Regions from separate parts of the Shewanella baltica genome, predicted to be linked through region 1. Evidence: predicted binding sites of a transcription regulator. Region 1 holds the regulator's gene; each other region holds the start of a gene.
What was found. Region 1 encodes LexA, which represses DNA repair genes until DNA is damaged. Its sites were predicted from a motif close to TACTGTATNNNNATACAGTA; they were not measured.

Region 2: a site for LexA is predicted at 1,507-1,526, ahead of recN (DNA repair protein RecN). Genes of this name have one in related genera too.
Region 3: a site for LexA is predicted at 1,998-2,017, ahead of DYH48_RS12390 (LexA family protein). Genes of this name have one in related genera too.

The regions. Positions count from the first base shown of each region.
Region 1 is NZ_UGYM01000002.1:4,613,497-4,616,782, forward strand. Features, by position in the region: gene plsB (glycerol-3-phosphate 1-O-acyltransferase PlsB) at 1-1,612, opposite strand, end outside; gene lexA (transcriptional repressor LexA) at 1,773-2,393, shown strand; gene DYH48_RS20645 (cell division inhibitor SulA) at 2,390-2,902, shown strand.
Region 2 is NZ_UGYM01000002.1:929,709-932,994, reverse strand. Features, by position in the region: gene DYH48_RS04130 (LysR family transcriptional regulator) at 1-166, opposite strand, end outside; gene DYH48_RS04125 (AEC family transporter) at 466-1,428, shown strand; gene recN (DNA repair protein RecN) at 1,557-3,215, shown strand.
Region 3 is NZ_UGYM01000002.1:2,741,492-2,744,777, forward strand. Features, by position in the region: gene DYH48_RS12380 (OmpA family protein) at 1-284, opposite strand, end outside; gene DYH48_RS12385 (Y-family DNA polymerase) at 312-1,568, opposite strand; gene DYH48_RS12390 (LexA family protein) at 1,556-1,984, opposite strand; gene DYH48_RS12395 (HEAT repeat domain-containing protein) at 2,185-2,514, opposite strand; gene DYH48_RS12400 (DUF4406 domain-containing protein) at 2,546-2,863, opposite strand; gene DYH48_RS12415 (hypothetical protein) at 3,259-3,286, opposite strand, start outside.

The DNA.
Region 1 (3,286 bases):
TGGCCAGCAACACTAAACTCGTCAAGGTCACCGAACTCGCCGCCGCCGCATCGTTAATATTCGTCATCACTCGATTTGCCAGCACGTTTACCGCTGGCGTTAACCAGCTTGGTTTTTGCTCAGGATCATCGGCCAACTCAGTACGCCAGTTTGGCGCGCGCTCATTTAAGAAGTTTTGCAGAGTAATCGGCTCGCCAAAGTTCACATAACCTTGGCCGAAATTACCAAGTTTGCGAATCGCACCAAACACCTGCCACACAGATTCTTTTTTCTTTTTCTTACCACTTAACTCTTTATGGTAAGTCGCCACTTCCATCACATGGTCATAGCCTAAATACACAGGCACTAGTGTGACTGGACGCTCGATACCGCGCAGCACGCTGTTCATCGTCATAGCAATCATGCCGGTTTTTGGCGCCAATAGACGACCGGTACGTGAGCGGCCGCCTTCGGAGAAATATTCCACCGAATAACCTTTCGCAAACAGTTGATCTAAATACTCACGGAATACTGCGGTATACAGCTTGTTGCCATTAAAACTACGGCGGATAAAGAAGGCACCACCGCGACGGAACATAGGTCCAGCGGGCCAGAAGTTGAGGTTAATACCGGCTGCAATGTGCGGCGGAACCATGCCTTGATAATACAAAATATACGATAACAGCAGGTAATCCATGTGGCTGCGATGGCAAGGCACATAGACAATCTCGTGGCCATCATGGTGCAACTGGCGAACTTGCTCGGCGCCTTTAATGTTGATCCCGCTGTAAAGCTTGTTCCACAACCAAGTTAAGAAACGCTCAGCAATACGCACTAAGCTATCTGAGTAATCTGCAGCGATTTCATCAAGGTACTCAATAGCCGTCTCGCGCGCTTGGGTCTCAGAAATCTTTTTGTTGGCCGCTTCTTCTTGAATCGCTTTACGCAACGACTCAGATTTGAGCAGCGAATGAAACAGTGCTTGGCGATTTGGCAGCACAGGCCCTGTCATCACCTTACGTTGACGACGGAAATGCACCCGCGCGACCCGCGCTAATTTATGGGCAATCCCCATGTCAGTGCCGTGTTCGTCTGCCATGTATCGCAGGGATACCGCATTTGAAAACTGTACGAAATTATGTCGACCTAAAAACAAAATCATCAAGCACTTGCGCAGCCAAGTCGGGTTTTCCCGCTCAAACACAGCCGCCTTCATAGTGTCGTCTTCTTTCCCTGGCGTGCGGCCCCAATACAGGCTCACAGGCACCAGTTGAATGTCTAATTCAGGGCGTTCCTTATGCACGGCCAACAAACGCATAAAGCATTCGAGGAAAGGCTCGTTACCGGCACGCTCGCCAAACAGCGGCTTACGCCCTTGAAGGCAGACAACCCGAGGCGCAATCACACCATTTGCCACTAAAGGCTCATAGGGGCTCGGTAGTCCTAACTTAGCCGTTATTTCGCTCAGAGCAGCGATGTCACTCAGCGATTCCGTTTTCATCACATAAGCAAGGGGTCTGGAGGCATCCAGATTAAGATCGGCAAAGGGATCCTGAGGCACAACAATAGTGTGCACTAAGTGTTTTTGGATCCAGCGTAATGATTTCAACCAAAGAGAGTCGTGTTTAGGCATTATTCTTATGCAATTAAGTACGTTTACTAGCCCGGTAGAATACCAGACTATGGGTAATATTCGCTAATTCTCTCCAACATAGCTAAAAAGTGGTTAATACTTGCGCTGCAAATAATACTGTATATACTAACAGTAACTGTATAGAAAAACAGGAAACACCATGAGACCTTTGACGCCACGCCAAGCTGAAATTTTAGAGCTAATTAAACGAAATATTGCCGATACTGGCATGCCACCCACTCGGGCAGAAATCGCGACCCGTTTAGGTTTTAAGAGCGCCAATGCGGCTGAAGAGCATCTTAAAGCGTTGGCGAAAAAGGGCTGCATTGAGATCATGCCAGGCACATCGCGGGGCATTCGTCTGACTGCGGAAGTCGAAGAAGTAACTGAAACAGGTTTACCGCTTATCGGTCAAGTAGCCGCTGGCGAACCTATTCTCGCCCAAGAACATGTTGAACAGTACTACCAAGTCGACCCCAGCATGTTCCATCCCGCCGCCGATTTTTTACTGCGGGTTAAAGGCGACAGCATGAAGAATATTGGCATTCTCGAAGGAGATTTGCTGGCAGTTCATAAAGTACAACAAGCTAGAAATGGTCAAGTGGTTGTCGCTAGAGTCGACGACGATGTCACTGTTAAACGTTTCGAAAAAAAAGGTAATGTGGTCTATCTACACGCCGAAAATGAAGACTATTCACCGATTAAAGTGGATTTAGGCTATCAAAGTTTAACAATTGAAGGACTCGCCGTCGGTGTGATCCGTAATGGAGATTGGCTATGAACAAACTACTTGGCAATGCACCCCGCCATCCGGGCTTGTGGCTCGATGAAGTACGTGATGCCGACTATGACTGGCACCATGCACCTATCGCCTGCATGCCAACTAAGACTCAAGGTCGCCAAGAATTAATCCATCTGAGCGCGCAACTCGCCCAGTTAAGCCAACAGGGCCGTTGGTTAGTGCTCATCAACCCGCCGAGTATTGGCTACAAACAAATGCTCGCCAACGCTGGCGTGCGTATGGATAGAGTCTTGCTGGTGCACGCGAAAGATGAAGTGGAAACCCTGTGGGCGATGGAAAAAGCCTTAACAAGTGGTACGTCCAGTGCGGTTATTACTTGGACCCAATCATTGGATGCACGCGATAATCGTCGCCTGCAAATTGTCGCTAAAAGTGCCCGCGCCATGGGCATAGTGCTAGAAGACGTAAACAGTCACTTACATGGCGACGTACGCATTGAGCAAGGTAGCCTCTTCGGCCAACAATCTTTTTTTAGCGCTGTGCATTAAATATTCATTTAATTTTTTACCTTGAAAGCCGCCTCGCCTATGAATGTGAGGCTTTTTTTTGGCAATTTTTCAGACAATTAGATAAATAAGTGATCTTGATCAATATTTAAACAGCAAGTATGGTTGGTTTAGTCGGCGATGATATATCGCCGCACGTGGCAAATAAATCGAGCCGTTATCGCGTTCAAAATGCCACTAAAAATAGAGAACAGATTTATTTCAGTCGTATGTGCCAGCGTGGCTAATACCAGCAGTAATAATACTTAATTAAAAGTAACAGCCGCCAACGCACGTTGAAGTCAAAAAAGCTTTTTTGGGAACTGAAGAGTTTGCATAGAGTTGAGACTTACTGTGTTGCTCTTCTTTGTAGTTGCTATTCGCAAT
Region 2 (3,286 bases), 3.7 Mb from region 1:
GCATAAAGAGCTGCTTATCGAGCTTCTCTTCCAACTTAGCTAACTTGCGGCTCACTGTGGCAATGGGCATATCAAGCTCCTTCGCCGCCTGTGAAAAACTGCCCGCATTGACTAAATGCACAAAAAGATAGACAAGTTGTAGTTCAGCGCCTAAATCATCACTCATTGCATGTCCTAATTCTGTTCTAGCTGCCCACTTTAGGCACTATATAAAGTCATCAACAATCACAGCGTACGCTAAGTCGTTGTGTTTTAAACATCAATTAATCCACTTATACGACCATAGCGCAATAGCCTTAGACTGAAATGATATGTTATTTTGTGGCGAGTTTTACTGCGCTGGCGCTAGTTCTGGTTCTAACGTGACATAAAAAAGGCAAGCGCCCACCTAAAATCAGAGCGATAGTAGAAATAACGGTGGTGGCTGAGTTTATTCAAATTTAATCGTAAGGATGAGTGAGGGAAATGACCATTTTAACCCCTCTGTTTGCCGTCTTCGGGATCATGTTGCTCGGCACACTAGTGCAAAAATTGAAACTCTTGCCCGTCGATACGGATCAAGTGCTAAACCAGTATGTGTACTATATTGCGTTCCCTGCGATCATGCTTATCGCCCTCGCCCAGCAACCGATTGATGAAATTTTGCAATGGGGATTCATTGCGGGCTACAGCACGGCTATGGCGATTACTTATCTTGTCTGCCTTGGGCTCTCGCTGCTTGCTAACCCTAAACAGCATGCGGTTGCCGCTATTCGAGCCCTTAATGCCACCTTTGGTAATACGGCATTTATTGGTATTCCACTGCTTATCATCTTATTCCCGCAGCAGCAAAGTGCCTTAGTTGCCGCCGCTATTGCCAGCTTATTATCCGTGCTGATGTTTGCCGTCGCCTTAGTCTCGATGGAACTGGCCACTAACACCCAAAGACAACACCACGCCTTAGTCATAATGATGATGGCGGTCGGTAAAAACCCTATCGTTATTGGTAGCTTGATTGGCGTCGGCATTTCGGCGCTAGAGATAAAACTGCCTTCTGGGCTGGCGCTAATGATCCAGCAAATTGGCAATACCTCAAGCCCGTGCGCGCTGTTTGCCATCGGCATGGTGCTCGCCAAAGCGATGCGCTACCAGAAAGATAGCAGCGTATTTAGCCCCAAGAATTTTATCGAACTGAGCCTTATCAACCTCTTCAAGCTAGTTGTCCAACCGGCACTCGTCTACTTTATGCTTAACCGTTTTGGTGTAAGCGGTGACTACCTGATCATGGGCGTGATCTTGAGCGCACTACCCACAGCTGCTAGCGTGTACTTGCTCGCCCAGCGCTATAACACTCAAGCTTCAACCAGTGCTCAGGGCATTCTATTTGGCACCTTAGTCACTTTTTTTAGTTTGCCTATCTTAGAAAGCTTAGTAAGAACCCATGCATAATCAGTCAATTAAAAATATTTACTGCCGATAATGCCGATTATTTACCCAAGCCACTTTACTGTATATAAAATCAGTATATACTGTTTATCAATACAGTGGTTTGGTATGTTTTTCGACAGGAATTCACTATGCTTTGCCAACTCAGCATTAATAACTTCGCAATCGTCCGTTTTTTAGAACTGGATTTTCGCCCCGGTATGACCAGCATCACAGGTGAAACCGGTGCGGGTAAATCGATCGCCATCGATGCGCTAGGCCTGTGCCTAGGCAATCGCGCCGATGCCAGCAGTGTTCGCCCAGGAGCCAATAAAACCGAGGTCAGCGCCCGCTTTTCCTTGGATGATATTCCACTGGCAAAACGTTGGTTAGAAGATAACGATCTTGAACTCGATGATGAGTGCATCCTACGTCGAACTATTGGTAGCGATGGCCGCTCGCGCGCCTACATCAATGGTAATCCAGTGCCACTGACGCAGCTCAAATTACTGGGTCAGTTGCTTATCGGTATTCACGGTCAACATGCGCACCATGCAATGTTAAAAAGTGAACATCAACTCACCTTGCTCGACAGTTATGCCAACCACAGATTACTTATCGATACGGTTGCCGCCAGCTTTCAACGCTGCAAGCAAATTGAGGCCGATCTAAAACAACTCGAAGCCTCCCAGCATGAACGTATTGCCCGTAAGCAATTAGTGCAATATCAAGTAGAAGAACTCGATGAGTTTGATCTTAAAGTCGATGAGTTCGATGAAATTGAGCAAGAGCACAAACGTCTTGCCAATGGCACTGAGTTGATTGATACCTGTCAGGCGAGTCTAGATATACTCACTGAAGGCGAAGAGAACAATATAGAGTCGCTGCTTAATCGAGTAGTTTCCCTCGCCGAAGATCTGCAAAACTACGATCCTGCATTAAGCAATATCAGCACTATGCTCAATGATGCCTTAATCCAAGTGCAAGAAAGCGCAGGCGAATTACAGCACTATTTGAGTAAGCTTGAACTCGATCCAACCCACTTTGCCTATTTAGAAGAACGGCTATCAAAAGCCATGCAACTGGCGCGTAAGCACCATGTTAGCCCGAATAAACTGGCCGAACATCATCTAGCATTAAAAGCAGAACTGAGCACCTTAGACAGTGACGAAAGCAAGCTCGAAGAAATTCAACTACAGGTCGATGCCAGTAGAGCCGCTTACCTTAGCAACGCACAAAAACTCAGCCAAAGCCGCGCTAGATATGCCAAAGAACTCGACAAACTCGTGACTCAGTCAATCCACGAACTGAATATGCCTAAGGGTAAATTTACTATCGAAGTCAATTTCCACCCAGAGCAAATGTCAGCCAACGGCAGTGACAATATCGAATTTATGGTCACCACTAACCCTGGCCAACCTTTACAACCGATTTCGAAAGTCGCATCTGGCGGTGAACTTTCACGGATAGGCTTAGGGATCCAAGTCATTACCGCGAAGAAAGTTGCCACGCCGACATTGATTTTCGATGAGGTGGATGTCGGGATTTCCGGCCCCACAGCCGCAGTGGTTGGCCGCATGTTACGCAGCTTAGGGGAATCGACCCAAGTACTGTGCGTGACTCACTTGCCGCAAGTTGCGGGCAATGGTCATCAACACATGTTCGTCGATAAGTTTAATAAGGCGGGCAGTACTGAGACCACAATGAAGTCGCTCGATCGTGAGCAACGTATTCAAGAGCTTGCAAGACTATTAGGTGGCGATACTATCACTAGCAATACCCTAGCGAACGCAAGGGAACTGCTGCAATAGTAGAATCAAACAGAAAAGGGATAAGAGATAAGGGATGTTCAGCTAATCCCTTCAATCAAGCTTCAATCAGA
Region 3 (3,286 bases), 1.9 Mb from region 1:
TTTAATAATTCAAACGCCTTAGGCGTTAAAGTTACTGAGCCAAATTCTTGGGCAGTTTTATGTTCCGCCCATATATAATCTGCCTTTTCAAGCCAATCGGCTGTTGAACGACATAATTTATGAAGCTCCATAGAGCTTTCATTATCAAACTGAAATTCAGAAAAGTATTCTGATACTTTTCCTGCAATGTAGTAATGATTCACACATACAGGCCTAGGAAATCCCTCATAGCATACTCCTAGAATTTCTTTTACAGCCAAATTAAATGCTTCAATATTATTCATATTTACACCATGTTTTTAAGATTAACTTCAACACTTTATTCTAGGCAAACAGCCCCACTTGGTAGTGTACTGTGGCGTCAGTAGCTCACGCCGCATTGCCCACTTTTGTTCGATACCCTGAGCGGCTAAGAACAAGGTATCACGACCATAGCGTAAGTTAATGCCATCAAGTGTTTGCATCAAAGCTGGATCTGCTTTCGGCGCGTTAAATAAGTCGAATTGCTGATACTTATCACAACTTAGATTAATGAGCCCAATGCCGATCTTGTAATATCTCACACCTTCTCTAAATAATTTAGGTGCAGCAGCTGTCATCGCTCTGGTCATTTCGACAGTGCAGTTAGTAGCACAGGGGAAGTGAACAATAGATTTAAAACTTGCAGGATGTTCGTCGTAAGGAGAATTGCTGGCGAACAGTAGCATTGATTTACAACTTGAGCCTTGCGCCCTTGCCTTGGATGCGGCAATTGCGACATGTTTACTCAATGCCTGCAGGAGTGAATCAAAATCAATAATCCTTTCGCCAACTGATCGGGTGGAGAATATCTGTTGTTTATCCGCTCTGGCTTGGTCCCATTGTTTACATTCCTGCCCATTGAGTTCGCGCACTGTGCGTTCAATCTCAATGCTGAATTGTTTTCTCGCAAGTCCTGCTGGCATTTTAGCAAGATCAAGAGCGGTGTTGATGCTCATTAACTCAAGCTTTTTACTAATCCGCCGACCAATTCCCCATACGTCGCCAACGGGTGTTTGTTTTAAAATTGCTAACCGTTCTACCTCATTATCAATGACGCAAACACCGCTATAACCCGGTATTTTTTTAGCTGCATGGTTGGCAATTTTTGCCAGCGTTAGGCTAGCAGCAATGCCAACACATACAGGTAAGCGAGCCTCTTTCCATACTGCACGGCGGATTAACTGTCCTTGTGTCTTTAGGCACTTAATTGCCGGATAACAATGCTTGAATGACAGAAAGCTTTCATCGATGGAATACACATGCTGATCCGGTGCAAACCGACCAATAATTTCCATCATCTTGGACGATAGGTCGGCGTACAGCTCGTAATTTGAAGAACAAGCAATAACACCGAGTTTCTGACACTGGTCTCTTACTTGAAAGTAAGGCGCAAATTTAGGTATACCAGCTTCTTTTGCTTGTCTATTCGCGGCAACGATACATCCATCATTGTTGCTTAGAACGATCATTGGCTTACCGCGCCAATCTGGTCGAAAGACTTGCTCTGCACTGCAGTAAAATGAGTTAGCGTCAACTAAGGCATACATAGTTGTGACGCCAATATAGAACAATGGGTGTGCAACCTAACAGACCGAGTTACAACCCCTTCAATACGGAAGTCATCGTAATCTTTAACCTCAACGGCTTGCTGTTGTTCATTAGAAGATAGAAGCATTTTTCTGGCTTTATCATAGATTTTACACACGAACTCGCCGTTCAGCGTTGCAACGATAACGTTACCTTGTTGAGCTGTAACATGCCTGTCCACAATGAGTACGTCACCGTCAAATATGCCAACACCTTGCATCGAATCCCCCTGCGCTATACCAATGTAAGTAGCGCTAGGATGTTGCACTAAAAGCTCGTCCAGACTTAAACCGAGCTGTGTGTATTCTGCTGCAGGGCTTTCAAAGCCATGAACCCCAGCGTGTGCTGGTAAAGCTATAAAGGGCAAAACACGCATAAAAGCACCAAATCACTGTATATAATTACAGTGATTATAGCGCTTGAGTTGTAGTTAGCAAATTTTGAATGATTTAGTTATCAGTTAACTGATTATTGACGTCACTAAACATTGATAATGTCTACATGTCTAATCCTCAGTGACTATCAATATTAGCTCTCAAAGATTTAATTACATTAGATAGAGCTAACTATCGAAGTTTATTTACAGCCTCTTCCTGCTTGCCCTAAGGCCTCCAAAACTTTCGCCCTAAAGTTAGGGTGTATTCGATAAATACTCATTATGGATTGTACCGCTTTATCACCACCTGCTCTCCCTAAAGCTTTTAGAACTGCTTCTATAAAATTAGGATGAAGTGCATAGATACGCATAATAGCTTCAACGGCATCATCACCACCCGCATACCCAAGAGAATCGATAACTTCAGCCCTATAATTAGGATTAGAAGTATAAATTTCTACAATTTCCTTTACTGCTAAATTCATGATTACCTTATGTTCAACTAGAAAAATAGTCACAATATTTAGCATATTGCTACTCTTTAATCTAATTTTTCAGCTATCAACAAACTAAACTCATCCCTATTTCTATTCCAGTTGGAACTAACACAATCCTCAGCCCAATCTTCTTGGCGTAGTAATACTCGGCGGTGGCGCCATCTGATTTGCGCCAACCGGGCAACATCACTATCTCACTGCAGGCGCGAATCATGGCGTAACAAATATCCATGTACTGGGGTTCAGTGAGCCCAACTGGCAACCCTGCAGAGTGCAACACTACTCTACCCGTTGCGGCCAGTTCCTCTGCTGCGCTAAAGAACGCCAGCTTATTGGTCTCGACATTGCCACTTATTGGCCCCGCGATATAGGTGGCAATCACTTGCCACCTCGCTTATTAAACCTGTATAGCTTTACATAGCGCTTAAAAAATAGCGGGATCAGCCCAATGCAATGGGTTCTGATCTTATCGTGCTGCTTAGTGATATCAGACAAACACTCTTGGCAAACCTCTTTAATGTCAGCGGTTTGATATTGTCCACTTAGGGGCGTAGTTGGCTTATTAGCACTACAAATGTCACAGACCATTGGCATCACCACTTTTAGATATATCTAGTTTTTGCAGCCGCTCAATTTCAGCATTAAGCCGCGCACATTCACGCTTTAACATATCAGTGTCAGAATATAGGGACTGAAGTTGTGTAAAAGCTGATCGCGCGGCCTGCTCACTACTCTGGTAACTAACTCTCCACGACTCGTATGATCCAGTATTCATGGTTATATATCCTCAATGGCTCGTATTACT